DNA from 3 places in the Bacillus sp. EA-CB0995 genome. Region 1 is predicted to be linked to each of the others. Evidence: predicted binding sites of a transcription regulator. Region 1 holds the regulator's gene; each other region holds the start of a gene.
What was found. Region 1 encodes Rex, which represses fermentation and respiration genes when NADH is low (regulators of the CRP and FNR family bind a similar motif). Its sites were predicted from a motif close to TTGTGAAATATTTCACAA; they were not measured.
Positions count from the first base shown of each region.

Region 1 (3,341 bases):
AGAAACGTTAGAGCCGAATGAAAAACTGCCGTTTAAAGGACGAAGTTTATCCACAAGAGATTTTAATAAAGTGGATTTTCCGATTCCATTTGGACCTACAAGTGCAACACTATCACCTCTCGTTAATTGGAAATGAATGTGCTCAATGATTGGCTCGTTATTATAACCAATTGTGATATTTTTTACTTGTAGTACATCATTGCCACTTTGCCTATCGATATCAAAGTGGAAAGAAGCAGATTTTGTATCACCGAGTGGTTTTGTCATAAGCTCCATACGATTTAATTGTTTTTGGCGACTTTGTGCCCGTTTTGTTGTGGAAGCGCGGGCGATATTTTTTTGAATGAAGTCTTGTAACTTTGTGACTTCTTCTTGCTGTTTCTCATAACGCTTCATTTCTTGTTCGTATAGCGATGCTTTAAGTTCTAAATACTTACTGTAGTTCCCCGTGTATTTTCGACTTTGTTTATTAGAGATTTCATACACCTGTGTTACGAGTTTATCTAGAAAGTATCGATCGTGTGAAACGATTAAAATAGCACCAGGATAGCCTTGTAAATATTGTTCCAGCCACGTTAATGTATCGATATCTAGATGGTTGGTTGGCTCATCCAAAATAAGCAAATCTGGTTTTGTTAGTAATAATTTGCCAAGAGCTAAACGAGTTTTTTGCCCACCACTTAAAGTGGAGATTGTAGTTCCGTGTGTCTCAGAAGGAAAGCCAAGTCCGCTTAAAACAGAGCGAATATCAGCTTCGTATTGGTAGCCGCCTTTATTTTTATAATCTAATTGCAGGCGATCATACTCTGCTAACAATCTTTCGTGTACAGTGACATTTGTGAAATTTTCTTCTTTCCCCATTTCTTGTTCTAGCCTTCGGAGTTCTTTCTCCATGCGTTGCAAGTCGAGAAATACCGTTAGCATTTCATCCCAAATGGTTAATGATGTTTCAAGACCAGTGTGCTGTGCTAAGTAACCGATAGATACATCTTTCGGTTTAATAATTTCTCCGCTGTCATGGGATAGTTCTCCCGCAATAATCTTTAATAATGTAGACTTTCCAGCGCCGTTACGGCCGACAAGTGCAATGCGATCACGCGTCTGTACCTCTAACTTAATGTTTGAAAGAATCACTTCAGCGGCGTATAACTTGGAAAGGTTATTCACTTGTAGTAGAATCAATGTTTTCACCTCAAATAATTTCTTAACTTTGCCATGATTATATTTCTCAATCATACTAAAAATAGTGTATAGTTGAACATAATAGAGAAGTTCTCTCTCTATTATACAGGGAAAACTTTCAATGCTAAACTTCCGTACATGTTTCAATCACTTGAACAGATAGGAAGAGAGGAGGGGTTGCATGGAGCAGCCTAAAATTCCGCAGGCGACTGCCAAAAGATTGCCTCTATACTATCGATTTATCCAAAACTTATCGTTATCTGGTAAGCAACGCGTATCATCTGCAGAATTAAGTGAAGCGGTGAAAGTGGATTCGGCGACGATTCGAAGAGATTTTTCATACTTTGGGGCATTAGGGAAAAAGGGATACGGCTATAACGTAAATTATTTATTGTCGTTTTTCCGCGAAACACTTGATCAAGATGATGTAACGCGTGTAGCACTAATAGGGGTAGGTAATTTAGGGACAGCTTTCTTACATTACAATTTTACGAAAAATAATAATACAAAAATTGAGATGGCATTTGACGTTGATGAAGAGAAAGTTGGAAAAGAAATCGGAGGAATTCCAGTATATCACCTGGATGAATTAGAAGAGAAATTATCCGATGATATAAAAGTGGCAATATTAACAGTACCTGCTTCTGTTGCACAAGCTGTAGCAGATCGCTTATCGCATACTGGTATACAAGGTGTTTTAAACTTTACACCTGCTAGGTTAAATATATTAGAACATATTCGAATTCATCATATCGATTTAGCGGTAGAATTACAAACGCTTGTGTACTTTTTAAAAAATTACCCACAATAAAAACGCAGGAATTCCCTGCGTTCTTATTATTTCTTCATACTACCTTTTTTCGGTTTAGAAAAAAGAAGGCGAAGTGCCAAATTAAAATCAACTGTTGCCATTATAGCAAGTAATATTGTATAAAAGTTCCAAATTGTATCTTCAACACTTGTAATTGCTAAGTATGTAAAAATACACCCAAGAAGAAAATACAAAGTTGCCATAACAAATGGTGAAGTTCGCATGTTTAAAATCCTCCGATGAATCCTTGCAATTTTTCAGCTTTTTCTATGTATGGGTGAAGTACAAATGTAATTAACATAACATTTGTATTCATCATAACGTGAGCCATAATAGGTACAATAATTCGTTTTGTTTTTACATATAAAAATGAAAAAACAAGCCCCATGGAAATATACACTAATAAATGTGTAGGGTCAAAATGAATTAAAGCAAATATAAGTGAACTCACAATTGCTGCGATAAAGAAGTTATATCGTTTATATAGTGTTCCAAATAGAATCTTTCTAAATACAATTTCTTCAAGAATGGGAGCGAATATAGAAGAAACAATCATAAATAATGGAGCAGCTTTTATAATCTCGATAATGTTTTGTGTATTTTCAGATTCAGGTTTAACTTTAAAAATTTGTGTTTCAATTGTGCCAGCAATTACTTGGGCAAATAAAGCAAGAAAAACCCCCAAAATAATCCATCCTATTGTAGCGGGAATGTTTGTTCTTTCCCGATCCCATTTTTCTGATTGTGTATCGTTGCGTAATATCAGAAGGATAATGATAAGAGCGACAAAGAAGCTAATTATTCCCCAATGTGCAGTTGCCAATTGAACCTCTTCTTGAAAGCTCCTGTTTCCATTGTTGTATATTCCGCTTTTTAAAAGGAGCCACCCTCCAATTACACCTGATAATTGCATTAAAATATATGTAACAACAACCCACCAGTATTGTCTCTTCAATTTCGTAACTCCTTTTTAAATTTTTTGTAATGAAAAAGGAAAATGCTCTATCCATAGAGAAAACAACTTATGGCATCTTCTTATTGTAACATAGGAGAAGAGGGAAAAACGATGGAATATCAAATAGAATCTTCTATCAGTGCCGATCTTCCATGAAGCCAAGGATTTATATTATTACGCTACTCATCAGGTAAAGAAGAGAAGCTTATGGAAAGACTGAAGAGGATGTAAAATAGTTTTCCGAAAAATTACGTTTTTTCACTTGCAAAAGAAAATGAGATTCTTTATTATAATAAGTGTGTTAGCACTCGAAGTGTTTGAGTGCTAATAAACATAAAATTTACATAGTAAATTGAGGAGGTTATTGTTCATGCTAAAGCCATTAGGTGATCG
Region 1 is NZ_CP169269.1:20,249-23,589, reverse strand. It holds gene ACEWFJ_RS00095 (ABC-F family ATP-binding cassette domain-containing protein) at 1-1,182, opposite strand, end outside; gene ACEWFJ_RS00090 (redox-sensing transcriptional repressor Rex) at 1,364-1,993, shown strand; gene ACEWFJ_RS00085 (YdiK family protein) at 2,020-2,217, opposite strand; gene ACEWFJ_RS00080 (CPBP family intramembrane glutamic endopeptidase) at 2,220-2,948, opposite strand; gene groES (co-chaperone GroES) at 3,319-3,341, shown strand, end outside.

Region 2 (3,341 bases), 650 kb from region 1:
GAGGATGGGAAAAGGATGAGCACGAATGAATTTCAAAGCTGGGTGGAACAATTTTATTATGAGCGGGGCTGGGCACAATATAATTCCTTTATTCGCGTAAATTTTTTAGCGGAGGAAGTGGGAGAAGTTTCTCGCGTCGTGCGTGCTATTGAAATTGGTCGTGATCGTCCAGATGAACGAAAAAAAGCGAAGAAGAATTAACAATTGAGTTAAAAGAAGAAATTGGAGATGTGTTAGGAAATCTTATTATTTTAGCGCAAAAATATAATTTAGATCTACAAGACATTATGGAAACGCATGTTAAGAAACTCTCCAAGCGATTCGAATATAAATGAGAATTATTTTCAATTATGATATGATTATATCGTAATAATATGAAAGGGGTCTTTTTATGTTATCTCCAAAATTACGTGAAGCACTAAATGATCAAATGAACTTTGAGTTTTACTCCGCCCATGTGTATATGGCAATGGCGGCTTACTGTACATCAGAAAGCTATGATGGATTTGCCAACTTCTTTCTTGTACAAGCAGAGGAAGAGCGTTTCCATGCCATGAAGCTTTACAATTATATTAATGATCGCGGTGAGCGTGCGATCATTACTGGATTCGATCATCCAAATAACGAGTACGAATCCATTTTAGCTGCTTTTGAAATCGGTCTCGAACATGAACGCGAAGTCACAAAACGAATTTATCACCTATCTGATATTGCTTGGGATGAGCGCGAGCATGCTACAATCACCTTCTTAAAATGGTTTGTTGACGAACAAGTTGAAGAAGAAGCATCTTTCGATAGCACCATTCAAAAATTAAAGCGAATTACAAACGATTCAAATGCATTATTTATGTTAGATGCTGAATTAGAAAAACGCACGTTTACTCCACCAGCTGAGTAGTAGAGTAGAAAACTGAAACAGATGTCTTAGAGATGGCTTTGCCATCTCTTTTCTGTTCTAGCTTAGCTGGGTACGCAAACAAAAAAAGCATAAATCAACCGCTTTCGTCAATTTATGCTTCTTACATTGTAAAATTGGAATAAAAAAACAGATATAACGCCCTGTAGGTTCTTAGATTATAGTCATTAAAATCGAATGCTTAATAATCATTTTTATGTTAACATAGGTGTATTACAGTATATAATATACTCAGTTGGTAGGCAAAGTCTTTTACTGGACAAGTCCATAAGCTAGAGGACGCAACTAGCCTTTTAAAATTTACTATTTCAGATTCGGTGATTACTTATAGTTCATTCGAATATTGCAACGGTTTGAAAAGACATATTCACCGGCAATAGTAACTTTAAGAGCAGCTTGCTCTAAATCTTTGTGTAAATTTTTACAAATTTCCTCGAGTTGTTACGGACGAAGAAATCTTACCTGTAATGGGGAATCTTCTTTCATTCCCAAAAATTTAAGAAGTATTGCTATCGTAAAGGAGAATTGGAGATGCCAGAAACAATCACTCAAACAAAGCCTGAACAAGAATCATTACAAATTTCTGCTAGTCAAGGACAGCTTGATGTACTTGATCAGCTATTAAAGCCTGAAGTTCAAGAGTCTTTAACTACATTAGTAGAACAACTTCCAAAGTTAACTGAGCTCGTTAACATTTTAACAAAGTCTTATGATTTCGCTCAAGCAGTCGCTACTGATGAAGTATTAAAAAATGATACTGTTGGAGCAATCCAAGAACTTGCAGAACCTGTAAAAGATACAGTGAAAGCCATTGCTGCAACTGCTATCGAAGCGAAAGATCGCGCTGAAGAAAGCAACGAAGTTATCGGTCTTTTTGGCCTTTTAAGAATGCTAAAAGATCCGCAAGCACAAAAAATGTTTCGTTTTGTAAACGCTTATCTTCAAATTACTGCAGAACGCAATCATAAATAATTCTTTCTTACACAACAATTAGTAAAGACGGGGGATATCATACTATGTCAAAACAAATTGTCATCTTAGGTGCTGGTTATGGCGGACTGCTTGCAGCTTTAAATGTACGTAAACATTACAGCAAATCAGAAGCACAAGTTACAGTTATCAACCAATATCCAACACATCAAATTATTACGGAACTACACCGCCTTGCAGCAGGTAACGTTTCTGAGCAAGCAATTGCAATGCCACTTGAAAAACTTTTCAAAGGTAAAGACATCGATCTTAAAATTGCAACAGTTGAGTCATTCTCAGTTGATAGCAAAGAAATTAAACTAGCTGGTGGCACTACTTTATCTTACGATGCACTTGTAGTTGCTTTAGGAAGTAAAACTGCTTACTTCGGTATTCCAGGACTAGAAGAAAACAGCATGGTATTAAAATCTGCTGCTGATGCAAACAAAATCTACAAACACGTTGAAGACCGTATTCGTGAATACGCTAAAACGAAAAACGAAGCTGATGCTACAATCTTAATCGGCGGCGGCGGATTAACTGGCGTTGAGCTAGTTGGTGAACTTGCTGACATTATGCCTAAACTTGCAAAAAGCCACGGCGTAAATCCAAAAGAAGTTAAACTTCTTCTTGTTGAAGCAGGTCCAAAAATCCTTCCAGTATTACCTGACCATTTAATTGAACGTGCAACTACTAGCTTAGAAGCACGCGGCGTTAAATTCTTAACAGGTCTTCCTGTAACAAACGTTGCTGGCAATGAAATCGACTTAAAAGACGGTCAAAAAATCGTTGCTAACACATTCGTTTGGACAGGCGGCGTACAAGGTAACCCATTAATCGGTGAATCAGGTCTTGAAGTAAACCGTGGTCGTGCAACAGTTGATGCATACCTACAATCTACTTCTCACAAAAACGTATTCGTTGCTGGAGACAGCGCTGTTGTCTTCGCTCCAGACGGTCGTCCATACCCACCAACTGCACAAATCGCTTGGCAAATGGGTGAGTTAATTGGATACAACTTATACGCAGCACTAGAAGGCAAAGCATTCGAAGAGTTCGCACCAGTAAACTCTGGAACACTTGCAAGTCTAGGACGTAAAGATGCTGTTGCTTCAATCGGAGCAAGCTCAACTCCACTTAAAGGCTTACCAGCATCATTAATGAAAGAAGCAAGTAACGTTCGTTACTTATCACACATTAAAGGATTATTCAGCTTAGCTTACTAATCTGAATGATAGCCCGAATCATGTTTATCTATGATTCGGGTTTTTATTTAATCAAAATTCTCTACATAACTTATTCAACAAGAAAGTGACATACACCTTTTGAAATCTCTAAATATACTGTCTACTTTGTTACGATTTTGTGTATTGTAAATAATCTATGTACTCCTCTTTCTTTTTAACATGCTTCCAAAAGAATTCCCCTTCCTCAAGGAATGAGAAGGGTGAGGCAT
Region 2 is NZ_CP169269.1:666,887-670,227, reverse strand. It holds partial or broken gene ACEWFJ_RS03475 (MazG nucleotide pyrophosphohydrolase domain-containing protein) at 16-335, shown strand; gene ACEWFJ_RS03470 (ferritin) at 392-898, shown strand; gene ACEWFJ_RS03465 (DUF1641 domain-containing protein) at 1,448-1,888, shown strand; gene ACEWFJ_RS03460 (NAD(P)/FAD-dependent oxidoreductase) at 1,933-3,111, shown strand.
Region 2: a site for Rex is predicted at 1,326-1,343, ahead of ACEWFJ_RS03465 (DUF1641 domain-containing protein). Genes of this name have one in related genera too.

Region 3 (3,341 bases), 980 kb from region 1:
TCTTTTTATCAAGTCGTTGCCTATCGTATTCCACTCGGTTATTCCATTATAAAACCGCGCTCACACTGTTCGCATTGTCATTATGTATTACAAGTAAAAGAGTTGATTCCTATTGTATCATTTTGTATACAAAAAGGACGGTGCACACATTGTGATATAAAAATCTCACCTTTTCATCCGCTATTTGAGGGTATTGCAGGTATATCGTTTTTCTTTACAGCGTTTTTTATCGGTCCTAGTGAGCAGCTTATTATTGTTTGGACTCTATTATCACTTCTTTTCATTGTTACCATCACAGATCTTCTCTATATGGTAATTCCAAATCGTATTTTATTTTTTTTGCAGGGCTATTTGTAATAGAACGTTTTTTTATACCGCTTTCCCCATGGTGGGATGGGTTACTGGGAGCAGCGGTTATGTTTGTGCTCTTATATATTATTCAAGTAATTCATCCAGCAGGTATTGGCGGTGGAGATGTCAAATTGTTCATTTTACTTGGATTTGTAGTTGGAACAAAAGCAATACTACTGTCACTTTGTTTCTCTTCATTATTTGGTCTTTGCTTTCTTACTACTTTTGTTATTATTCGGCGCATGACTTATAAAGAACCGCTTCCTTTTGCACCATTTATTGCGCTTGGAACAGTATGTTCATATAGTATGTGTATGTAGAGGAGGGATTAGATGAACGTATATATGGATGATCAAAGGCCGTGTCCAGCTGGCTTTATGCTAGCTACCACAGTCGAGCAGGCGCTGGAGTTTGTTCGAAATAATAGGGTACATACGTTATCGCTCGATTATAATATGGGATTGCGGCAAAAAAACGGATTGTATTTCATAGATATATTTTGTAAGGAAGGCTTACATGTAGAGAAAATTCATTTACATACGAATGATACGATTGGACAACATTATATGTTAAATCGAATACAAAAAGGAAAAGAATCAGGAGAAATTTCTGCGTCTATTATAATAAAATGCGTCGGGAGTTATTAAAAAATATGCATTCCAAGTTGATTGGAATGCATATTTTTGATGTTCATCAGTAATACCCCCACCTCAAAATTCAGCGAAAGTAAAGAAGGTAGTAGGGGATAACTGCTGGTATGTGCCTGAGTAGTTCAGCTAATAATCAGTGGGGAATGAAGACCCTCCACTGATTAAAGTTTTATTTTACATGCGCCTGTAATGGAATGATTTCTTCAGTTTGTGTGGAAATGATTCCGTTTTCTGTAGATTCTGGGTTACTTTTTGTTATAGTCAAATAATGATATACCATGCCGACAAACACCGATCCGCCAATAATATTCCCAATTGTAACTGGAATTAAGTTATGAATTGCACCCGCAAAAGAAATTGTATCAGGGTGTGGTGATACTAAAGCAATTGTAAATAGTGATAGATTTGCGATGCTATGTTCATATCCAGATAAGAAAAATGTAAAGACAATAAGCATTATCGTAAGTATTTTTGCTGTATCTCCCTTTACTTGAGAAGGAAGGAAACATGCAAGACAAACGAGCCAGTTACATAAAATACCTTTAAAAAATAGATGCATTGTTGATGCGCCCATCTTTCCTCCGACAACTTCATTTAATAAGTGATTGTGACTAATCGTTTCAAAAATACCAGTCGCATAGAAGAGTGCTGCAAAAAATATTGCCCCTACTAAGTTACCTGCATAACAAGCACCCCAGTTACGTAATGTATCACCAATCGTTGTCTCTTTTCGCAAAGTTGCAACTGTGAAATACATTGTATTTCCTGTAAATAATTCAGCACCGCCATAAAGAATTAAAATGAGTGCGATTCCAAAAAACATAGAAGATGCTAAATAAGTTGCGGGTGAATGTGCATCATGAAAGAAATTCCCTAATTTAAAACATAGTACAATAACAAAACCAATATAGATACCAGCAAGTGCAGCACGAAGAAAATATTGCATTGGATTGTTATCTAGCATTTGTTTTTTCTTCTTTGCAAGCTGCACAAGGTAAGCTACTCCCTGTTCTAGCATAAGTCATTACGCTCCTTTAATACATCATTTATAAATACTCTTGATATGAATAAAGTACACGTATTTGTTCATACTTTCAATAAGTTTGTGCAATATTTCACAAAAAGGACATGATTTTAATGAAAGCGTTAACATTTATGTTATATAATATAGTGTGTTTTCAATGATTAAGAAAGTTCGGTCATTTTCAAAGAAAAAAGAAAAAGCGCTGAAATTACAGCGCTTTTTCGTTATATTTTTTCGAATCTTGTTGTACATTTGGCGTTGTTTCTTTTGATAAGAACCAGCCACATACACCAATTCCAAGCAATACAGTCCAAAATATAATTTTCCAAGTAGCTGATTCTGGGAATTCATGTGGAATCACACCTAATGCAGGGTGAGCCAATGTATGAACTGCTAATTTCACACCAACCCAACCTACAATCGTGAATGCAGCAGTTTCCAACCCAGGTTTACGTTTCAGTAAGTTTACGAAAGCAGATGCGGCAAAGCGCATAATGATTAATCCAATCATACCACCTGCGAAAATAACGAAAAACTGTGCTGTATCGAGGCTACCGATCGTACCAAGATTTGTTTTCGGTAATGTCACAGCTAATGCAACAGCCGCTAAAATAGAGTCAATAGCAAAAGCAATATCAGCAACCTCTACTTTAAATACAGTCCACCAAAAGTTTTCTTGTTTTTTCTCTGTCTCTTTTTTCTCTGTTTCTTCGTGCGCTGCATTCTTTTTTACATAAGTTTTTACAAGATGGTTACCAGCAATAAACATTAAATAGATGGCACCAATCGCTTGTACTTGCCATACATCGACAAGAAATGAAATCATAAACAGCGATCCAAAGCGAAATACAAAGGCTCCTGCAAGCCCATAAAATAAGGCCTTTTTACGTCTTTCTTCAGGTAAATGTTTTACCATAATAGCAAGGACGAGTGCGTTATCTGCTGCTAAAATTCCCTCCAAAACGACTAAAATAAGTAATACCCAACCATACTCCAATAATAAAGATAGATCCATTTACATTCTCCTCTCGTTTGTATATGTGCTAAACAAAAGAAGAAAATTCCCCATTGTTTAGCTTCCCCAAAATAAGCTCTACCAATGGCAGAGAAATTTCAAAAAGAACACAAAAAAGACCTCTGCCGTTGATAGGCAAAGGTCTTGCTAGACATATGTAATAAAATATGCCAACAAAGCCGGAGGAACATAGTTCCACGTAATGACGACTTTGTTTCAGAGAATATTTTCTCTGACGCTACTCCCCTTTGGAAATATGCTGTTATGTATAATATATAAGAACTGTTAATGTTTGTCAACC
Region 3 is NZ_CP169269.1:3,505,899-3,509,239, reverse strand. It holds partial or broken gene ACEWFJ_RS18155 (prepilin peptidase) at 1-671, shown strand, start outside; gene ACEWFJ_RS18150 (cyclic-phosphate processing receiver domain-containing protein) at 684-998, shown strand; gene ACEWFJ_RS18145 (formate/nitrite transporter family protein) at 1,171-2,019, opposite strand; gene ACEWFJ_RS18140 (TerC family protein) at 2,234-3,040, opposite strand; yybP-ykoY riboswitch at 3,127-3,299, opposite strand.
Region 3: a site for Rex is predicted at 2,105-2,122, ahead of ACEWFJ_RS18145 (formate/nitrite transporter family protein). Genes of this name have one in related genera too.